DNA from 2 places in the Paenibacillus sp. Dod16 genome. Region 2 is predicted to be linked to the other one. Evidence: predicted binding sites of a transcription regulator. Region 2 holds the regulator's gene; the other holds the start of a gene.
What was found. The regulator Rex, encoded in region 2, represses fermentation and respiration genes when NADH is low (regulators of the CRP and FNR family bind a similar motif). The targets are predictions, from matches to a motif close to TTGTGAAATATTTCACAA.

Region 1 (5,463 bases), on a different contig from region 2:
TGAATAAACCCCTGCCAAAAAACAACCCTAACCTGCCCCACATATTGAATGGAATATCTGCTTCTCCGCTTTATAGAAAAGAAAAAATCTAATCGATTGCAACCACAAAAAGTACCTGCTCAAAGGATGAGCAGGTACTTTTTAAGACTGTTATATCTGTTCCAGATTCGGGATGTGGTATATTTAGCTGCTAGGCTAAATCCTAGTATGCTGAATTGAATATTTTATAACAGTGGGTTCTCGTGTTTCGCTTTCAGAATCAACCAGCGCCGCTCCACTTCTTTTTCAAATTCGCCAAGCATTTCTTTGTTTTCTTCCTTGAGCAGATGTCTTGATTTGCCCATGTATTTCAGCCAGTCGCTGAGCGGCACCTGTTTTTTCTTCGCTTCAGGATCGTACGTAATGTTCGTTTCTCCCTGCTCTACTTCATACAGTGGGAAGAAGTTTGAATTCACGGCCGCGCGGACGATGTTCTCCCCATCCTTGTCGCTCGATTTCCAGTTCAGGGGGCATGTGATCAGCAGCTTGCCGTAGACGGTACCTACATTCTGAGCGTACCACTGCGCTTTTGCCGCCTTTTTCACAAGATCCTGCGGGAATGCTTCCGTCCCCGTGAATACGTACGGAATATGTGCCGCAGCCATCATTTGCACCGTATCCTTGTGATGGAACGCTTTGCCCTGCTGCTGTTTGCCGACTCCGGACGTACTGGTCATATGCCCTAATGGCGTAGAGTACGAAAGCTGCGCACCGGTGTTCATATAGCCTTCATTATCATATTCCAGAATGATCAGATTATGGCCCCGCAGCGCCGTCCCGATGGCCGAACCCATCCCGATGTCCATGCCGCCGTCGCCGGTCACCATGACAAAAGTGAAATCCTCGGGAACTTCGATTTCCCCGCGGCGTTTCTTCTCAAGGAACGCTTCTACCGTGCCGGATAAAGTAGCCGGTCCGTTCTGGAACAAATTATGAATGAAGCTCTGCTTATGCGAGTTATACGGATAACCCGTTGTTGTGATATAAGCGCAGCCAGTATGGAATAAAGTAACGACATTGCCTTCAATCCCCTTGAAAAAGAGCTCCAGCGCTGGGAAAATACCGCACCCCGGGCAAGCTCCGTGACCGGAAGCAAACCGTTTCGGTTTCGCGGCAAGCGCCCGCATCGGCGGCACTTTAACGGATAGTTTACTTGTCTCTTCATCCACCTTTACGGTGATCAGGCCAGATTTAAAGCTGTCTCCATTCATCGGGGCAATGACCGGCTGCAGTCTTTGCTCCTCAGCTCCCGGTGTTTGGCCGTAATAATCAAACGGCACTTTGGCATAACCGAGCTCCATGGCCTCGATCGTCAGGGCAAAAAAAGCTTCCGCGTCATCCGCGTAATAGTCTTTCCCGCCAAGTCCAAATATGCGGGACAGCACAATAGGCTGCGGACCACGGATTTCCTGCAGGGCCGCTTTGACCTCATGGGTCAGATTGGCCCCGTGTGCACCATAAGAATCGGCACGTTCGCCAACCAGCAGCGCTTTGACACCTATAAGCGCCTCGCGGATTTCTCTTGCCGGGAACGGCCGGAGAATATTGGGGCTGATTATGCCCGCTTTAATTCCTCTCGCCCGCAGCCGATCCACGACGTCTTTGGAGGATTCACCCGCCGAGTTGAGCAGGAATAAAGCCACCTCCGCGTCTTCCATTCGGTACAGATCAAGCGGCGAATAGGATCTTCCGGATACAGCTGCGTATTCCTCTGCCACTTCCTTGAATACCTCGCCCGCACGGTACATGGCGTTGGACTGTTGGAAGTGGTTGTTCATCAAATCGTCGCCGTTCATGTAAGCCCCAACAACGATCGGGTTGTTCTCGTCCAGCACATGTGGATATTCAGGTGCCTTTTCCCCTACAAACGCCTGAACGGTTTCCCGGTTCGTAAATACTTGTACCCGGCGTTTCTGGTGCGATGTAAAAAATCCGTCATAAGCTACAATGACCGGCAGGCGTACGTCTTCATGTTCGGCGATTCGCAGCGCCATGATATTCATGTCATACACGGCCTGCGGTGAACGGGCGGTCAAAATCACCCAGCCAGTGTTCAGGCCGTAGTAAAGATCCGAATGGTCACCGCGAATATCCAGCGGTCCGCTGACTGCACGCGTCACCAGATTCATGACCATCGGGAAACGTGTGCCCGCCTGCACAGGAAGCTGTTCGATCATATACAGGAAACCATTCGCGCTGGTAGCATTGAATACCCGTGCTCCGGCTGCGGCCGCACCGTAGCAAATCCCCGCCGATCCATGTTCGCCGTCAGCTGGAATCAGCTTGATGTCGTGTTCGCCGCGTGTACGCATCATGTCAAGATATTGGGCAATTTCCGTAGAAGGTGTAATCGGAAAATAACCCATCATGTGATAGTTAATCTGGGCAGCCGCCATGGCAGCCATTTCGTTGCCCGACTCGAAGACTGCCGTTTGAGCGGCCGCCGGCTTGTTCTCCGTTGTTGTTTCTTGAATTTGCATATTCATGATCGGACTCCCTCCGCGGTTATATAGGGAAATGATTGCGGCACACGGTGCTGCTCCGCATAATGCGGCTCTTCTAACATGGCAGCTAAAGCGGTGGTCGGACAAGCTTCGATACACTTCAAGCAGCCTTTGCAATACTGATAATCGATGCCTTTCATAAACATCTGCATATTCCCGCGCTTATCCGGTTTCTTCTCCCACACGATGCAGAAATCCGGACATACCGTATCGCAGGCGGCACAGTGAATGCAGTCCTCGATCTTGTACTCTGGCAAATATCCCTGCCTGGAGCTGCTAAGATCCTTCAGGACACTGTTCGCCGTAACGTTCAGAATCCCGCCCAGCTCCTGTGTTTCATATCCAAGCATCGGCTGCGGTCTTGCGAAGGAAATTTTGTCTATAAGCTCTGAGCCATTTCCCAAGGAAAGGAACTGAACCTCGTTATATCCTCTGTCAAAGGTCCGCACATTCGGTTCCACGAGGTGGGGCAGCTTTTTCTCAAATGTCGTGCGGATCACCTGCCGCATATCGTCCGGGTCTAGGAAGCTGCAAATCCGGAACAAAGCCCCCAGCATGGCCGTATTCACTTTGGTTTTTTCCTCAACGGAAATGTTCAGCGCATCAACGACGGCCAGCGTTCCCTGGGTCATGTTCAGATCAACGGCCACTTCGGAAAGGTCTCGCGCCGTATTCACAAGCACCGTTCCATCAGGCTGTAATCCGCTTATGACATCGATCGTCTTATACAATGCTTCATGAAATACGCCGACGACATGCGGCTGCTCAATGGGACTGTGATCGCGGATTTCCACCTCGGAATCGCAGAACCTTACGAAACTCTTCACCGGCGACCCTTTTTTCTCCGAACCATAGCTTGAAAAATTCGAACCGTTAAGTCCGGAGCCGGTAACCCCGGCTTCGGCCAGCATTTTTCCAGCCAGATTGGCGCCAAGCCCGCCAATGGATTCGAGACGGATCTCGAAAAATCCCAGTTCATTCTTTTGAGGTAAAATCGACATGTTCTCTCCTCATTTCTTCTTAGGTCATTAATTCCAGTTTAAAAGAAGAACTGGGCCGGGTTTGTGATTATACTCACAACTTAAAAAAATTGTGATTCCAATCACTATGTCGGTTGTGGGAGCGAAGTATACTGTCTTCAACAGTCCAATTGCGAGGCAATTTTATACTGACCTTTAGGCAAAAAATCACGAAATTGGAGGAGAAAATAATGAATAACAACGCCCAAGAGACCTTAGAGCATCAGCCGTCCATGTTCTGCTTTCAATGTCAGGAAGCATCCAAGGGAACAGGCTGCACCATTGTCGGAGTATGCGGCAAACCGCATGATGTGGCAAACCTGCAGGATTTGCTGATTTATCTGCTGAAAGGTATCTCTTTTCTCAGTCTGGATGTCCGGCTGCCGGAGGAGCTTGAACAGCGCGTATCACTGTTTATGATGGACTCCTTGTTTGCAACGATTACGAACGCCAACTTTGACCGCGAGGTTTTTGTGGGAAGAATCCGGGAAGCGATCGAGCTCCGCGGCGAGGTGCGCACCTATTATAACGAACAATATCCGGAAGGAACCGCCAATCTCCCTGATGCTGCCGTCTGGCAGGCGGATAACGAAGCTGCTTTTGATGAAAAAGCACGTACGGTGGGTGTCCTCTCGACCCGCAATGAAGACATCCGCTCGCTGCGCGAATTGATTACTTACAGCTTGAAGGGGATGGCTGCTTACACGTACCACGCGCTTCATCTGGAGAAGGATGATCACGAATTAAACCGTTTTATGCGCCGTGCACTTGCCGCCACGCTTGACGACAGCCTGGAAGTGCAGGATCTGGTCGCTTTGACGATGGAAACCGGCAAATACGGCGTAAACGCCATGGCGATGCTGGATGAAGCGAACACCTCGGTTTACGGAAATCCCGAAATTACGAAGGTCAATATCGGGGTAAGAAACCGGCCCGGCATTCTCATCAGCGGCCATGATCTGAAGGATTTGGAGGAGCTGCTGAAGCAGACGGAAGGAACCGGCGTGGACGTGTACACGCACAGTGAAATGCTGCCTGCCCACTATTATCCGGCATTCAAGAAATATGAGCATTTTGTAGGCAATTACGGGAATGCCTGGTGGAAGCAGAATAGCGAATTCGCAGCCTTTAACGGACCGATATTAATGACAACCAACTGTATCGTTCCGCCGAAAATCAGCTATAAGGACCGTATCTATACAACAGGCAACACGGGGTTTCCGGGTGTCCGCCATATTCCAGAAGGAACAGACGGTGCTCCCAAAGACTTCTCCGTACTGATCGAGCAAGCGAAAGGATGCCCGGCTCCAACGGAACTTGAAACGGGTGAGATCATCGGCGGTTTCGCTCATGCCGCTGTGATGAACGTGGCCGATCAAGTCGTCGATGCCGTGAAATCCGGGGCGATCCGCCGTTTCTTCGTCATGGCCGGCTGCGATGGACGGATGAAATCCCGCAACTATTACACCGATTTTGCGGCTGAACTTCCAACAGACACGGTCATTCTAACGGCAGGCTGTGCCAAATACAAATACAATAAACTGGATCTCGGCGAAATCGGCGGTATTCCGCGGGTCCTGGACGCTGGTCAATGCAATGATTCTTACTCCCTCGTCGTGATTGCATTGAAGCTGAAGGAAGTATTCGGCCTTGAGGATATTAATGATTTGCCGATTTCCTATAACATTGCCTGGTATGAGCAAAAAGCGGTGATCGTGCTGCTTGCCCTGCTTTATCTTGGCGTTAAAAATATTCATCTGGGCCCTACGCTCCCTGCATTCCTGTCGCCTAACGTTGCCAAAGTCCTCGTGGAAAACTTCGGTATCGGCGGCATTACCAATGTGGAAGATGACATGAAGATGTTCCTTGGTGCCTAACTTAGTAGTCGAAGAAAACCTGAT
Region 2 (5,463 bases):
TTCGGATTCCTGCCTGGGCCGTGCCTGCCCATGGTTCCGCAAATGCTATTATCACAGGGCCAAACATGAAGCGGGCATCGCGGATGTTGTCATTACGAACCATTCGAAGCTGTTCACCGACGTGAAAGCGAATCACCAGCTGCTTCCGAGTTATGAGCGTCTCGTCATCGATGAAGCGCATCATCTGGAGGACGTCGCGGGCAAGCACCTAGGCTTGCAGATGAAATATTTTTCGGTTGTCCATACGTTGACCCGTATGTACAAAGACAGCCGAAGCGGTCAGCTTCCGGCTCTTCGCCAGCTGCTGCAAGCGTCGTCCCATGAGAAGGCTGTTGAGTGGTCTTCCATCATCGACCGGATTTATCCGGATCTGATCACCGTCAAAGAGAATTGGGACCGGCTCAGCGATCAATTGTTCGGACTGCTTCCGGAGCGCGGAGACGCGACTCCGGGGGATGCCGGTCAATTCTCGCTTCGCTTATCGCCTCTGAAGAAGCCGAAGGATTGGAATTCGCTGGCCGAGCTGGAGCATCAAATTCATCTGGCGCTCGGCGATGTCGTTCGCAAGGGTGACAAGCTGATTGCCGAAATGAAGGAAGATCTGGATGATTACAGCGCGGACAGTCTGTTAACAGACCTATCGGGTCTATTTAAGGACCTGGCGGCACACCGCGAGGACCTGAGGACCTTCATGTCCCTGAACGATGAGGGCACGGTATACTGGATGGAGGCGAACGGCAACTTCCGCGGCAAATCGCTGCAGCTTTATGCGGTGCCTGTCGACGTCAGCACCCACTTAAAGGAATTGTTTTTTGACAAAAAACAAAGCGTGATCCTGACATCGGCGACCTTGTCGGTGGACAAATCGTTTCAGTTCATGATCGAGAACTTGGGTCTTCAGGAAGCGGCAGATAACGGCAACCTGAACACGGTCCTGCTGCCGTCCCCGTTTAATTACAGGGAGCAGGCTCTCCTTGTTGTGCCGCGCGATTTTCCGAGCTTGAAGGGCTCGGTCGGGGATGCACTCTTTGTGAATACACTTGTGCAATCATTGGCTGATACGGCCATCGCAACGCATGGTCGCATGCTTGTCCTGTTCACCTCGTACCGCATGCTGCGTCAGGTGCATGAGCCCTTGAAGGAGGCGCTGGGATCCAGCGATATTACGGTACTGGGACAAGGGATGGACGGAACCAGCCGTACCAAGTTAATCCGGAGATTCCAGGATAGCAGCGCTTCGGTTCTGCTTGGCACCAGCTCCTTCTGGGAAGGAGTAGATATACCCGGTGAGGCGCTCACCTGCCTTGCCATCGTCCGGCTGCCGTTCCAGCCGCCGAATCACCCTCTGGTCGAAGCCAAGAGCGAGCTTCTGCAGCAGCAGAAGAAGAACCCGTTCATGAAGCTTTCGGTTCCGCAAGCGGTCATTCGCTTCAAACAGGGATTTGGCCGACTGGTACGGACCGCGCAGGATAAGGGGATTGTCATCGTTTACGATACTCGGGTCATTGAATCCTATTACGGGAAGTATTTCTTATATTCCTTGCCTGGACCGAAGATGGAGCACATGCCGACAGAGGGGATCGTTCCCCGAATTTCGAAATGGCTGCAGGAAGAGGCAGGCATAGGGAACCAAGCTGAATAAAGTGAAACCATGAACGAGCACAAACAAATGTAGTTATTAACCTATTATTAGGGGGAGCATGCATGAAATCGGAAAAAATTTCGGAAGCCGTGGTCCGCAGATTACCTGTATACTTGCGCTATTTGAATGAGCTTCAGAAAAGGGAGGTCTCCACGGTTTCCTCCCAGGAACTGGGGCAGAAACTGGACCTCAATCCTGCTCAAATTCGTAAGGACCTAGCGTATTTCGGTGATTTTGGACGGAAAGGGATCGGATATGACGTATCTTATCTGATCGAGAAAATTCGCCAGATTCTAAAGCTGGACCAGAAGATCAATGTCGCATTGATTGGGGCCGGTAATCTTGGACATGCATTATCGAATTACAATGCATTTCTGAAGGACAATATGAAGATTGTGGCGGTTTTCGATTCGTATTCTCCCAAAGTTGGTATGAAAATTAACAATTTGGTCGTACAGCCGATGGAGGAACTGGAGAAGACGGTTCATGAGTACGGCATTCGTATCGGGATTATCACCGTTCCGGATTTTGAGGCGCAGAATGTAGCGAATCAACTTATCGCGGCAGGCATCGAGGCTATCCTGAATTTTGCGCCGACCATCCTGAAAGCTCCACCCCATATCCGTATCCATACGGCAGATTTTACTACGGATTTGCAGAGTTTGGCCTATTATTTGGATAACGGCAAGGAGGATGCAGCACATGACGACAACGAAGTGGATGGTTAAAAACGGAACGTTTGCGGTACTAGAGGAAGGCAGATCCGTGTTACACGGATATATGGTCGTGGAGAACGACCGGATCACTTACCTGGGTGAAGAAGAGCCGACTGTCCAAGAGGGAACAGAAATCATCGACGGAACCCATCTGTTTTTCCTGCCTGGATTGGTGAATACGCACGGACATGCGGCCATGTCGCTTCTTCGCGGGTATGGCGACGATCTGGCACTGCAAGTATGGCTTCAGGAAAAAATGTGGCCGATGGAAGCCAAATTCACGGCCGACGATGTATACTGGGGAACCTCGCTCTCCGTGCTGGAGATGATTAAAGGCGGAACCACGACATTTGTGGATATGTATGATCATATGGATCAGGTTGCAAAGGTAGTGGAGGACTCAGGCATGCGCGGCGTTCTGACGCGCGGTGTCATCGGATTATGTCCGCCTGAGGTGCAGCAGCAGAAGCTGGAAGAGGCGGTTGCATTCGCGAAAGACTGGCATGGTCAGGCTGACGGTAGAATTACGACGATGATCTCACCGCATGCACCCTATACGTGCCCGCCGGATTTCATCGAAAAATTCGTGCAAGCGTCACATGATTTGAATCTGCCTTTGCATACGCATATGTCCGAAACGGAAACGGAAGTAGCTCAGAACGTAAATGACTACGGACTTCGCCCTGTTGCCCATCTAGAGAAGCTTGGCATGTTCTCCCGTCCAACGCTGCTTGCGCATGCCGTCCATCTGACCGATGAAGAAATCGAAATTCTGGCCAAACATCAAGTTATGGTTTCGCATAATCCAGGCAGCAATTTGAAGCTTGCCAGCGGCATCGCTCGCGTGCCTGCACTGCTGAAAGCCGGGGTCACCGTGTCTTTGGGTACCGATGGACCTGCCAGCAATAATAATCTGGATATGTTTGAAGAGATGCGGCTCGCCGCACTGATCCATAAAGGAGTAAGCGGGGATCCAACCGCAATTCCAGCATCCGAAGCGCTTCGGATGGGTACAGAATATGGAGCCAAGTCAGCCTTCCTTACGGATATTGGTACGCTTGCGGTAGGCATGAAGGCAGATATGATCGCACTGAACACGGATCAGGCGCACTTCCTTCCGAAGACGGATTACATTTCTCATGCTATCTACTCCGCCAGTGCGAAGGATGTAGAGCATGTATGGGTTGACGGCAAGCAGGTAGTGAAGAATGGCGCGAGTCTCACTCTCGATGAGGAACGTATCCGCCGGGAAGCGCAGCGTGCCTTTGAGCGTCTTACAACCCTCTAGGGAATAATCAAGGGGAGCGAGGAAGACGGATTTGAAGAAAAAAACGAAGTGGATATTGCTGAGTGTATCCGGCGTGCTGCTGTTACTGCTTGGTTTACAGCTCTATTATTCATATGTGATGAAAGATGCTTGGAATGAAGAAAGAATGGCAATTGCTGCCGCCAAACAGCATGGCCAATTGGTTACGTCCGGGAAGACCTATAAATCGGTGTGGGGCGAGGACAATAACTATTGGGTGATAAGCGGGAAGGATCAGGACAATCAAGATCGTATGGTATGGGTGAAATTTACGGATGACAACGTACCTGTTGAAGGTGCCGACGCTGTCCAATCCGTTTTGTTGAATACGGGGTTGTCAGAAGACCAGATGCGGGAGCAGATTTATAACGAATTGCCTGGCGCAGAAATTAAGCGGCTGCTGCCTGGAATGTATGAGGGCGAGTATGCCTGGCAGCTGCAGTATGAACACAACGGTCAGCGCGGTTATCGGTTTTATCGTTTTCAAGACGGTAACACCATCGGTAATGACATTATTCTTCCAAATCAATAAATAAGAAGTAGAGAGGGGCCCTTTAATATTCGCGGGTTCCTCTCTTATTTTCTCTATAATTGTAAGCGTATTCAGAAATAATATGGAAAAACTGTTCTAAATATTTTCACAGACATGCATGAAAAAGTATATAAGATGTGATATACTCATACTTGTACAAAATGAGCATATAAACTACATGCATCCCTATATATCGTTGTTATATGTATTATTGTATTGCAACATGATAGACAAAATATCATACAGAAATGAAGGAGGAACTTCATGAAACTACGCATTGTACCTATCGTGCTGACTGTCGTGATCTCAGCATCGGTTCTCTTTGGCGGATGGTTTCTGTATCGGCAGATGGCTTTGCAAAATCCGCTGGCCAATGTTGTGTCACAATATGACGGCGTTAAGGATTCACATATAGATATTAAACAGAATACCGTTACTTTGAATCTTGATTTGGCTCCGGATACAAATTTGCAAGGCTTGGTCCAGCATATTAAGAAGGAAGGCAAGTCTGTGATTGGCAATCGGGAATTGAAAATCCAGGTGGAGGATCATTCCTCGGAAGCACTGGATCAATGGTGGGAGAAGGCGATGCTGTCAGTCGCTGAAGCGATGGATAATAAGCAGTATACCGATATTCAATCATCGCTCGAGCAGCTTGCTGCCCAGTCTCCGAATTTGAAAGCTAAAGCAACGATTGATGACACCAACGTCTATGTCAGCTTGTCAGACGGCAAGTCTGGTAAATTTATAATCTTGCCGCGTCAGTCTGGCAACATGGAGGTGTGGAATCATGCCTAAATTAGCTAAAGAAATCATGTTAGGCTTTATTCCGGTTTTGCTGGTATTCCTTGTGTTTGTCGGCGTGAACATCGTGCCCCTGCTCATCGCTGCAGCACTTGTAGGCGGCTTGTTGTTTATCGCGAAGATGAAGGGCGGCATCGCAGTAGGCGCAGCGAATGAGCGGAAGCGGAAAAAGAGCGGACCTGCCAAGCTGACGTTCGAAGAAATCGGCGGGCAGGATAATGCGAAGCAAGAGCTGCGTGAAGCACTGGATTTTCTGATTCGTCATGAAGACATTAAGAAATTCGGGATTCGTCCATTGAAGGGCATTCTTCTCACCGGGCCTCCGGGAACAGGGAAGACGTTGATGGCTAAAGCCGCTGCCCATTACACCGATTCGATCTTTGTCGCTGCATCCGGCAGTGAATTTGTTGAGATGTATGTCGGTGTTGGTGCAGGGCGCATCCGGGATTTGTTCAAGGATGCC

Region 1: hcp (hydroxylamine reductase) is a predicted target of Rex. The motif match lies at 3,606-3,623, and genes of this name have one in related genera.

The regions. Positions count from the first base shown of each region.
Region 1 is NZ_JBNDYG010000007.1:270,565-276,027, forward strand. Features, by position in the region: gene ACPV3A_RS08970 (thiamine pyrophosphate-dependent enzyme) at 225-2,525, opposite strand; gene ACPV3A_RS08975 (2-oxoacid:acceptor oxidoreductase family protein) at 2,522-3,544, opposite strand; gene hcp (hydroxylamine reductase) at 3,754-5,439, shown strand.
Region 2 is NZ_JBNDYG010000005.1:117,775-123,237, reverse strand. Features, by position in the region: gene dinG (ATP-dependent DNA helicase DinG) at 1-1,642, shown strand, start outside; gene ACPV3A_RS05270 (redox-sensing transcriptional repressor Rex) at 1,705-2,370, shown strand; gene ACPV3A_RS05265 (amidohydrolase) at 2,345-3,646, shown strand; gene ACPV3A_RS05260 (DUF5590 domain-containing protein) at 3,678-4,196, shown strand; gene ACPV3A_RS05255 (hypothetical protein) at 4,461-4,994, shown strand; gene ACPV3A_RS05250 (AAA family ATPase) at 4,987-5,463, shown strand, end outside.